Regions from separate parts of the Desulfatibacillum aliphaticivorans DSM 15576 genome, predicted to be linked through region 1. Evidence: riboswitches for the same ligand, from Rfam matches in the RefSeq annotation. Region 1 holds a riboswitch; the other holds the start of a gene.
What was found. A riboswitch is a leader RNA that binds a small molecule or an ion and turns the genes downstream of it on or off. The one in region 1 is predicted to bind cobalamin.
Positions count from the first base shown of each region.

Region 2: linked by a shared signal. The riboswitch ahead of G491_RS29920 (ABC transporter substrate-binding protein) and the one ahead of G491_RS28995 (hypothetical protein) in region 1 are both predicted to bind cobalamin.

Region 1 is NZ_AUCT01000001.1:340,465-345,991, reverse strand. It holds gene G491_RS29000 (4Fe-4S binding protein) at 1-132, shown strand, start outside; gene G491_RS0101535 (PAS domain-containing protein) at 206-1,231, shown strand; gene G491_RS0101530 (hypothetical protein) at 1,566-1,907, shown strand; cobalamin riboswitch at 1,979-2,224, shown strand; gene G491_RS28995 (hypothetical protein) at 2,340-3,281, shown strand; gene G491_RS0101520 (response regulator) at 3,359-4,177, opposite strand; gene G491_RS28990 (HDOD domain-containing protein) at 4,186-5,016, opposite strand; gene nosR (response regulator c-di-GMP phosphodiesterase, NosR family) at 5,096-5,527, opposite strand, start outside.
Region 2 is NZ_AUCT01000007.1:128,542-134,068, reverse strand. It holds gene G491_RS29925 (PAS domain-containing hybrid sensor histidine kinase/response regulator) at 1-1,475, opposite strand, end outside; cobalamin riboswitch at 1,874-2,061, shown strand; gene G491_RS29920 (ABC transporter substrate-binding protein) at 2,187-3,080, shown strand; gene G491_RS29915 (ABC transporter ATP-binding protein) at 3,086-3,898, shown strand; gene G491_RS0107995 (FecCD family ABC transporter permease) at 3,895-4,905, shown strand; gene G491_RS0107990 (choice-of-anchor U domain-containing protein) at 5,004-5,527, shown strand, end outside.

The sequences.
Region 1 (5,527 bases):
TCAGAGGAATGCCGGGGATGCTGCCGGTGCGTTTCCGTGTGCCCGGCCAACGCCATAAAAATCCGTTTGAATAACCCGGATTTTGTCCGGCAGGCGGTTAAAAGCATTGAGTCAAGCGTTCGAATGGATTAATGCTTTCTATAGGATCAGGAAATTTTGGGGAGGGGAAAGGTCTGGAACACACTTTGGTGAAAGGACGCCCTGATTGAAACTTGAAGACACACACGCCCGCGTGGCTGAGTTGGAGCATCAGTTGGACCTCAGCCTTACGCAGTGGCAGACCACCTTTGACGCCATTACGGATTGGGTTTGCATCATCGACCTGAATTTCCGGATTTTGAGATCCAACCGCTCATGTGCGGATATTCTGGGCCTGGATCCAAGAAACGTCGTGGGGAGGACCTGCTACGAAATGGTTCATGGCACCATGGCGCATATCGCAGGCTGCCCCATCCCTAAGATGATAGAAACCGGAAAGCGCGGAGAATCCGAGCTGCATTTGCCTGACGGACGCTGGATTATGGTCACCGCCGACCCGTTATTCGATGATCGGGGGTTTATCACCGGCGCAGTGCACATGGTTCGGGACATCACCAAACGGAAGCTTATAGAAACAGCGCTCCAGGAAAACCAGGAGCGTCTCAGGCTGGCCGCCGAAGCAGCAAGCCTTGGGCTGTGGGACTGGAGGCTGGATCTGAACCGCCTTTTTCCCAACGAGATATTCATGGAAATTTCCGGCTTGTCCCTGGATGACGCCAATTTTTTCACAGCCGAGAAGTGGCTGAGCAGAGTCCATCCCGAAGAAAGAGGCGCCGTAAAAAGAGCCCTTGAAGAGCATTTGAACGGAACGTCTCCCAAAGCCTTCATTGAATGCCGAATCAAGCACCCGGAAAAGGGCTGGATCTGGGTGTCCGGCCTGGGACAGGTGATAGAACGGAACCGCAGGGGAGAAGCCATTCGCATGGTGGGCGTGCACCGGGACGTCACCGAGCAGGTTTTGGCCAGCAGGGAAAAGGAAAACCTGATCAACAAGCTGGAAAGGGCTCTGGCTGACGTCAAAACCCTCAGCGGCATGCTGCCCATATGCTCCCAATGCAAAAAAATTCGGGACGACCAAGGCTATTGGAGCAACATAGAAAGCTATATTCAACAGCACTCCCTGGCCCAGTTCAGCCATAGCATTTGCCCGGATTGCGCAAAAAAATATTACCCGGACCTTAAAATTTATTAATTCAACTTTCGGGATTGGAAGTAGTGCTTTGAAATCAAATATTTATGTATGCGGCTCAGATCAATCTATATACCAGAGCCCGAGAGTCATGGTCCCTTCCCCCCCTGGCGGGGGAAGGACAGGATGGGGGGGAAACTATCCGGGATAACATACAATATCACCCCCACCCCAACCCTCCCCCGTCAAGGGGGAGGGAGTTTTTGGGACGCCGGCTTTGATGTTTAATACCTCATAGCCTGCTGCAATTTCTTAAATATGTGAAGAAAACTTGATTCCCGAAAGTTGAGTTATTAATTTGAGCTCCAAAAACGCTGCATTAACCATGGAGGGCGCATTGGGACAGGAAAATACGGAAAGTACGGAGAATATTTCCGTCCTCATTGGGGAGGCGCAACTCATCCTGGCCGAAAAACGCACTTCCCTGGCGGTGCTGAGATCCGGCGTGGCGGTCCTGGCCCTTCCCATCACGGTCCTCAGTTTTTTAATCGCCACGTCAAAATATTACGATTTTTTTAATGTTCTGCACTTTGTCATTCCTTTGTTTTGCATCCTTGGAGCGCTCACCGTGATTGGAGTCTACCTCATCGCCCGGTCCGTCATCCGCATGCAGCATTATGACAAACTCCTGAAAAACATTAAGAGGAAAAACCACACCATTTCCGAGTTGATCGATTAGCCGGAGCGGCGCCGCCTTTCGCCGCAGCGGAGAATCACCTTGACAAAAAAACTCTCAGGGCTTTAAATATCCGTGAAAATTGGCGTTACGGTTCCAGGGAAAGCGGTGCAAATCCGCTGCGGACCCGCCACTGTGAGAGAGGACGAAAGCCGCACAAGCCACTGTTTTTGAAGCGCTCCCCGCCAAGCCGGGGGGCGTTCCTTGAGCAAAGCGCAGCAATGCGCCGGGTATTTACCCGCTCATGGAAAAAGAATGGGAAGGCGCGGCCGGTAGAATGATTCTCAAGCCAGGAGACCTGCCGTAACTTTTTCCGGATTCCGGATAGCCTTCGGGTATAAGGCAGGCTGCACTTGCTTGCAGCCTTCATGTTCAGGGACTTTATCGGCCCCGCCTGTTTCCCGACAGGCGGGGCTCTTTATTTTGGGACGCATTATGAAACGCATATTCGCTGTCTTACTCATCGCCGCAACCTCTATAATCCTTGCTTCGGCGGCCCAGGCCGGCCCTTACGCGCCGGCGGCCGGGGAGGTAGGATCCACAGCCGTATCCATGGACGACGCCTCCATCAAAGGGTGGGCCACGGGCTATAACGGTCTTGTCTATGGAGATGACGTCATTGATACCTGGAAGACCCCGGAAAAGGCTCTGGGGCCGGCGTTAGGAACCGTGATGGATATTGTTTCCTTGGGGAATGGAGGGCAAATAACCATTTCATTTTTTCCAGCCGTTATAACAAATGGAGAAGGGGCCGATTTCGTGATTTTTGAGAATGCACTGAATGACACCTTTTTGGAGTTGGCCTATTTAGAAGTATCCTCTGATGGAGTTCACTTTTTCCGTTTTCCTAATGACTCCCTTACGCCGCATCCGTTCACCCTTGATGAAGATGACAATGAGATCCCCTTGGCTGCATGGGAAATCCTAACGGTTGATCCTGAGAATATTAGCGGTTTTGCAAGTAAATACCGTGTGGGGTACGGTACGCCTTTCGATCTGGACGATTTGGATACTCCTGAGGCCCAGCAAGGCATTTTGTCCGGGACTCTGAATTTGGACTATATCGCTTATGTGCGTATCATTGACATTATTGGAGACGGTTCCAGCCCCGACTCCTCGGGAGATCCGGTCTACGATCCATGGCATCCCACCAATCCCCAAACCAGCGCCGGGTTCGACCTGGAAGCGGCGGGCTATATGAATTACTTTGTTGGAGGCGACCTGAACCTGGACGACAAGCTGGATATGACCGACGCCGTTCTGGCCCTCCAAATCCTGGCCGGGGCCCCGGCCTCCGTATCCCTCACCCGCGACGCCGACGGCAAAATAACCCTGGCTGATGTGTTATTCGCCCTCTCTTACCTTGCCGAACAATAGGAACCGCCGTAGGGCGTAGGATTTCCCCGCCCAAGTGGATAGAGGCGTATACCGCTTGATCCCGTTGGGGAGCGCTCTTAGTCCAAGAGAGTGATGATGAATCCGCGGTTGGAAAACTGGCCGGACAGGGGCACGATTTTCATGTCGTAGGTTTTGGCGCCGATTTTCACGCCTTGCATGGATTGGGCGCTGTTCTCCAAAATGGCTTGATTCAGAAGCATGGCGGCCTGGGAGGGCAGGACGCCGCGCATGGGGTTGTCCACATGCAGTTCGATGCCGTCTTCCCTCAGATCCTCGGCTTTGCGGTTGATAAGCACCACGCAGCCGTCCGGGTCCATGCCGATGATAGGCAGGGGGATGTCCGCCAGGATGGCGTGGGAGACTTCCAGGGCCTGGTTTCGGAACTCCAGTTCCTGGGTTCTTTCCCAGACCAGTTGCTCCAGCCTTTCATTGATTTGGGAAAGCTCCTGATTATGCCCGATAACCTGCTCGTGCAGCACCTTGTTGGCCCGGATAAGCTCCCAATGCTGCAGGGCGGCGCGGATTTCCAGCTTGAGGTTTTCATCGTCCCAGGGCTTGAAGAAAAATTTGTAGATGTGGCCCTTGTTGATGGCTTCCGTAATGGTCTTTATTTCCGAATAGCCCGAGAGAACGATGCGGATGGTTTCGGGATACAGGTCTCTGACCCGGGACATAAGCTCGGTCCCGCTCATGCCCGGCATTCTTTGATCGCAGACAATGAGCTGGACCTCATTCTTTTCCAGGATGTTAAGAGCTTCGTCCCCGCTTGTCGCAGTCAACACATTGTACGGCTCCCTGCGCAAAAGCCTTTTTAAGGAATGGAGGATGTTGACTTCGTCATCCACGCAAAGAACGGTATGTTGAATTTCTTCCATGATAGCCGCTATTCCTCCATGAAAAAAGAGTAGGCTTCCTGAATTTGAGGCTCCACCTCGGAAAACCAGACGTCAACCGTATTGAGATGTTTCGCAACCAAGGGCTCCACCGAGGGATGCACTTTCAGGGGCCATTTATGCCCCATAAAGTCGCCCAGGTACCCGTTGACAATGATATCGGCCGCATGAACCATCTTCAGCCTGTCCATGTCCGGGGCGCTGCTGGACATGGTATGGTGGCTTTTTATAACCCCGACCAGGCCTTCGGGAAGCCGCCATTTTTTGGCAAGGGCGCCGCCCACCATTGCATGGCTTGCACTGACGAATTCCCTCTCCGCCACGGAGAAGGACCTCTGGTTCGCGTCCATGGACTCCACGATCTTCTCCATGGTTCCATAAAAGTACTGGAGCAGGACCAGCTTGCCCACGTCATGAAGCAGCCCTCCCACAAAGCAGTCGTCCGGGGCGGCGATTTTTGTTTGTTTGGATAGGTGTTGGCTAAGCACGGCCACGGCCAGGGAGTGTTTCCAAAGAAGCCATGCGTTAATGCCGCTTTCATTGCTTTTGCCCGGTTTGAAGCATTCCACGACGGACAGGGACAGCACCGCGTTGCGCACCGTGTTTATTCCCAAAATAACGACCGCGTGTTGCAGGGTTTCCACCTTTTTCCGCAGGCCGAAAAAGGCGGAGTTCGCCATTTTCAGGATTTTAAGGACAATAGCCTGATCCTTCCCCAAGGCATCGCTGATGTCCTTCATGGATGCCTTGCCATCGGCGACCATCTGATTGAATTTGATGGCCGCCACCGGCAGGGTGGGAAGATCAAGAATCTTGTCCAAATCTTTCAGTATATCCTGTTTCGGCAATTGCTAGTTCCTTTCATCAACCGTCTGTAAATCCCGATTACGGGTGATTTTTTTAATTAAGCAGAACATGGATCGGTCCCAAGCCCGCTCCTTCCGCGATTTTTCTCAGCCGTACGATATACCCTTCGGAAAGCTCCGTGTCGTAGGGCAGCAAATACTGCCCCTTGGCCGAATAAATGGCCCGCGACAAGACCATGCCCGGCTTTAACTGTTTGATGCCTACTTCCTTTTCCCTGGCGCCGGCGGTCCCCTTTTGGGACAGGCAGGCCAGAAAGGCCTCCACGGCCAGGGCGTCGAAGATGACGCCGGAGTTTTCCTTAATAAATTGAATCGCCGCTTTTTTCAGCAGGATTTGCTTATTCATGGACCCGGCGCCCGGTTTTTTTTTCATGTAGGCTATTACCGCTTCGTTCTTGTCCTTTTCCAGGTGAATAACCATATCGTAATAGTCGGCTACGGCGATAATTTTGGCGCCCAGCGGGAT
Region 2 (5,527 bases), on a different contig from region 1:
ATCTTGATTTCCTCCAAGAACTCCATGGCTTCGTTATCCGCCGGAACGTCGTCCATGGCCATTTCCACATTGCCCAGAATAATGGAAAGCAAATTGTTGAACTCATGGGCCACGCCGCCGGATAGGGTGCCGATGGCTTCCAGCTTATGGGCCTGCTGAACCTGTTGTTCCAGTTCCTTTTGATGCGTGATGTCCCGGAGGAAGTTCAAGGTGGCGTTTCGGCCTTCCCATTCCACGCGTACGCTGGACAACTGCCCCCACTTGACCTGGCCGTCCTTGGTAATGAATCTATGGGAATAGGTGCTGGGAAGGCTTTCCCCCCGGGACCTGCGGACATGCCTGTCCACGACCATGTCTCTTTCGTCGGGGTGAATAAGATCCACAAAGGAGACGGAGCTGATTTCATCCATGGAATATCCCGACACCTGTACAATGGCTGAATTGCTGAACTTGATGTACTCGTCCTGGGCAATGAAGATGACGTCCATGGCGTTTTCCACCAGCGCACGATACTGCTCCTCACGTTTTTTCAGTTCTTCTTCGGCTTTTTTTTGCGGGGTGATGTCAATCAGGGTTAGAAAATCCGCAGGCTTGCCCTTCCAGATTACGGATTTGGAGTATTGCTCGACCCAGCGCTCCTCCCCCTGTTTGGTCAGTAGTTTGTATATGTAATGATGAACGACGCCGTTTTTTTCCCCCGTCATCTTTTTTAAGCCCTGTTCTATAACAAATTCTCGAAAATCAGGGTGAATCAGCTTGGCCATATCCTGATAGTTCATCCGCATGAACTCTTCCCGTTCATACCCGGACATCTTGATCGCCGCGTCGTTGACATATTTGTATATACCGTCCTGCAGCACGATGATGCTCATGATGGCCTGCTCGGAAAGCAGTCTGAATTCCTCTTCGCTTTCCTTGGTCAGCTTTTGGATTTCCATCAGATCGCTTTCCAGTTTTGTGGAATTCAGTTGGATCAGGGCGAAAACAAAAAAGATGCTGAATCCAATGAGGGAAAACATCACCAGTGCATTGACCTGGTCCTCAAAAACAATGGGTTCGGTTGCGTCGAGATGGGACAAGAACACCAACCCCCGGATCATAAGCAGGATTGCGGCCGTCACCTCCAAGCCCATTAAAAGGGCGTAAGTTTTTTCCGGCCGGCTTTTATAAGCCTGCACCGTCTTAAGCAGGCTCATAAGAAAATAGGCTGCGCAAACAAGGGATATCATTGAAACCCTGGCGCCCCTGTTGGGGTATACGGCGGAAAAAATAAATTCGTTGATTCCTGCCAGGGCAAAGACGACGGCGGCATGGATATAGGTGTGGGAGGATTCCCCCATGTATTTTTTTTGGCCTTCGAAAAAAAGGGCCATTGCGGAGCATATCAATCCGTTGGCAATGACCATGGAGGAGTATATTATCGCCTCAGCCCTTAATCCCTCCAACAACAGGCCTGCGCCCATAAAAAGGGTCATCAGGGTCCACTCCCTGAACCCGGGATATGTGCGCCGCATAGCGTTATACGCCAGCATGCACAATCCGAGGGTCAGTATAACTGTTCCCAACACAATAAATATAGTCCTAAGGTCCAGAACCAATGGCTGCATTTGGTTTTAACTTTTCTGCTGAAGGAGCGTTTGACGTTTATCAGTGCTAAATACACAACATGTGAGACGATCTATCTTTATTGGCAGGTTGTGTACGTAATCGAGGTTTGGGTCTGTTAATCTCAAATTGTACCACCAGTGCAGGCGCCAGGACCAGAAAAAAAGGCGAATCCTTGTAAAATGCGCAAAATTGTTGCATGCCGGGCCGCCAGGCAGGCCAAAATGCTTTTCTCCTTGACACGGATGGGAATTATTATAATAACTCCTCATAAATACAGGTGTCCGGAAGCCCGACAGGGCGTCGGGGAAGACGGTGAGAAACCGTCGTGGTCCCGCCGCTGTAAGTGGGGACGAAAGCCGCAAAAAGCCACTGCCGAATTCAAGTCCGGCGGGAAGGCGCGGCCGGTAGATTGATCCATAAGCCAGAAGACCCGACCGGACATATATTTCAAAGGTTTGCGAGGCAACGGACCTGAGAAGGACGCTTTTATGGCGTCGCATTTTAAGGATGAAGAAGCAGGGTGCAATCCTTAAGCCTTATTGTTGTAGGCTTAAGGATTTTTTTATTGGAGCGTTTGCGTGATTTTTCCTAAAAAACGGCTTATTCCGATATGTTTGTTCTTTCTGTTCACCCTGGTTTTATCCGCCCATGCGGAGCAGTCCGGAGTTGGCAAATATTCCCGCATCATATCTTTAGGCCCCAGTATTACGGAAAGCCTTTTCGCCATTGGGTGTGGAGACCTTATTGTCGGCGTTTCCGACTATTGCATCTATCCCCCGGAAGCCCTGGAAAAGCCCAGGGTGGGAGGAATCCTGAATCCCAACATGGAGCGTTACGCTATTTTGCGGCCGGACCTGGTCATTTTTCGGGGCAAGCTGGATAAGGTGAAGGATTATTGCCTCTCCCGGAATATCGACGTCATGGAAACGGAAATGGACTCCATTGCAAGCATCTCCGAGACTGTCAACATTCTGGGGGCCAAGCTGGGTCAGGAGGAAAAAGCAGGGGAGGTGATCGAAAATATTCGCAAGGAACTGGATGAAATCAAGCAGGAGGTCGCAGGCTTGCCCAAACCAAAAGTCTTTTTGTGCGTGGCAAGAACGCCGGGCGGCCTTTCCAGCATTTACACCTGCTCCAAAACCAGCTTTGTCAGCCAGGTGCTGGAAATCGCCGGAGGCGAAAATGTTTTTTCGGACATCCCAACAGCCTACCCGGAAGTCTCCAAGGAAAGCCTGATTCGCCAGGCCCCGGACATCATCCTGGAAATGCGCCCGGCCGAAACCTTTAGCAAAGAGCAAATGGATCGCATGAAAGATGAATGGGCAATTTTGAGAACCCTGCCCGCCGTCAGGAACGGACGCATTCATATTATGACTCAGGATTATCTTTTGGTTCCCGGTCCCAGAGTGGGGCGGGCGGCCCGCGCCATTGCGGACGTCATTCATTCCAATCCGGCTGGCGGAGAAGAATAGCGGACATGACCCAGGAACTGCTGACCCTGCATAACGCAACTTATCAGTATCCGGACAACCCATGGCGTCTGGAACCCTGCTCCCTTGCGTTTAAATCCGGGGAAGTCAAAGCCGTGATAGGCCCTAATGGGTCTGGAAAAAGCACGTTATTGAAGCTGGCCGCCCATGTCATCAAGCCGGGCTCCGGCAAGGTCGTCCTGGACGGCCGGGAGATGAAAAGCATATCCAACCGGGAGCGCGCCAAGGTGCTTGGCTACTTGCCTCAGCACGTCCAGACCCATCTGGATTACACGGTGGGCGAAGTGGTTTCCATGGGACGATTCGCCAGGCTTCGCGGCGCCGGATTTCTGGATTCCAACGACTTGGCCATTGTGGAAAATTGCCTGGCGCAAACCCGTACAACCCACCTGAAGGATCGTTCTTTCACCAATCTTTCCGGCGGAGAACGCCAAAGGGTTGTCCTTGCCTCGGTGCTGGCCCAGGAGCCTCGGGTGCTTCTGCTTGACGAGCCCACCAGCGCCATGGACATGCACCACGAAGTCAGCTTTTTTCAACTTTTGGATCAACTGGTCAAAGGCGGCATGGCCGTGGGCGTGGTGACTCATGATCTGAATATCGCCTCGGTCTTCGCCCACACCCTCACGCTCATGCGCGACGGGGCGATTGTGCAGGAGGGAAGCCCGCGGCGAATCATTACCCCCAAGGTCCTGGGCGAGGCCTACGGCCCGGGCATCGAGGTCATGCAGCATCCGACGCTGGACGTCCCGGTGGTTTTTCCCGCGCCCGGACTTACAGGCGAAAAAGGGGAGGGCAGATGACCAGGATTCTCACCTCCCGGCAATTTTACGGCATTATCGCAATCTACGCCATTGGGGCGGGCGCCATTTTCTTCATCTCGCCCTTTTTAGGAGGCGAAACCCTGAATATGACCAATGTCATGAACGGCCTTTTTCATAACGCCCCCAATGTGGACGCGGACATTTTTGTCTATCATCGCCTGCCCAGAGTGTTGCTCGCCTTTATCGTAGGCGGAACTTTGGGCGTGGTGGGCGCCGCACTCCAGGTAGTGCTGAAAAACGTGCTGGCCGAGCCGTACATCCTGGGAATCGCAGGCGGAGGCGCTGTGGGCGCCGTAGCCGCCATATCCATTCCGGGCATGTTTTTTCATTTCGGGCCGTTCACATCCATCCAGTTTTTAAGCCTGGCGGGATGCATGTTCTGCATCGCCGGCCTGTATTGGCTGGCCCAAAGGCCTACGGGAATTTCCATGAACACCATCCTGTTGGCCGGGGTGACCTTTAATATTCTTTGCGGCGCAGCCATTTTGTTGATACGCTATCTGGTGAATCCTCACCAATTGGTGGCTATGGACCGGTGGATGATGGGCGGATTGGACGTGGTGGGCTACCAGGATCTGGTTTCTCTCACGCCTTTTCTCATTCCCGGCCTGCTCATGGTTTTTATGCAGGCCAATTCGCTGAATCAGCTTGCTTTTGGCGAGGATATGGCACATGGAAGGGGCGTTGACGTGCAACGCGTCCAAAGAATGGTTTTCCTGGGCGCAGGACTGGCTACGGCCGCAGCCGTATCCCTGGCAGGCCCCATAGGTTTTGTGGGGCTGGTGATTCCTCACGCAGTCCGCCGCCTGTCAGGCTATGACCATAGAGTTGTTTTGCCCGCATCTTTTTTATTGGGAGGCGGCGTGCTGACTTTATGCGATCTGGTTGCCAGGACCGCCGTGCATCCCACGGAAATGCCCGTAGGGATTATTACCGCCATTATAGGCGGACCGGTTTTTTTAAGAATATTATTAGTCAAAAAGTAATATATGTATTGGAGCGACATTTTTAACCAAGCAGCGGGAGGATTATTGCTGCGCTTTACTTTTCGAGTGTTTGTGCACACTGAGGAGGAGATGAAAACATGAAGAGGCTATTGATTATTGCTGTACTGCTGGCCTTCGTCGGGGCTGGAAACGCCCTGGCCGCCTGGAATTACGAAGATCTTCCGGCATTCGACCCTGCGCCTGACGCCTGGAACCCATCTGCGGTCTTTGTAGATAATGATGTGCTTACAAACACCCTTTTGCTGTACGCCTCCGGCGGAAAAGTTTACGGCTGGGACCCGGAAACCCTGGAAAGCCAACTTGTGGTGAGTCCCACTCTCCAATCCACCTGGGCTGCAGGCCCGGCCGGAATGGTTCTTGCCTACGATGGCTCGACCTTGTATTTCCACGACAACGGCGGACCTACGAAGTATTTGTACAAGTTTGTTTTCGGCAACGACCCTGAGACCTACACCACATTTAATACGAATTGCGAAGGCTCCATCTATGAATTGGCCATCAATCCCTGGACCGACAGGCTGTGGTTTGTCTCCGGGGATTACGACACCCAGAAAATGTACCTGTACGAAATTGTTGGCGTAGGCACAAAAAGAACGATTAA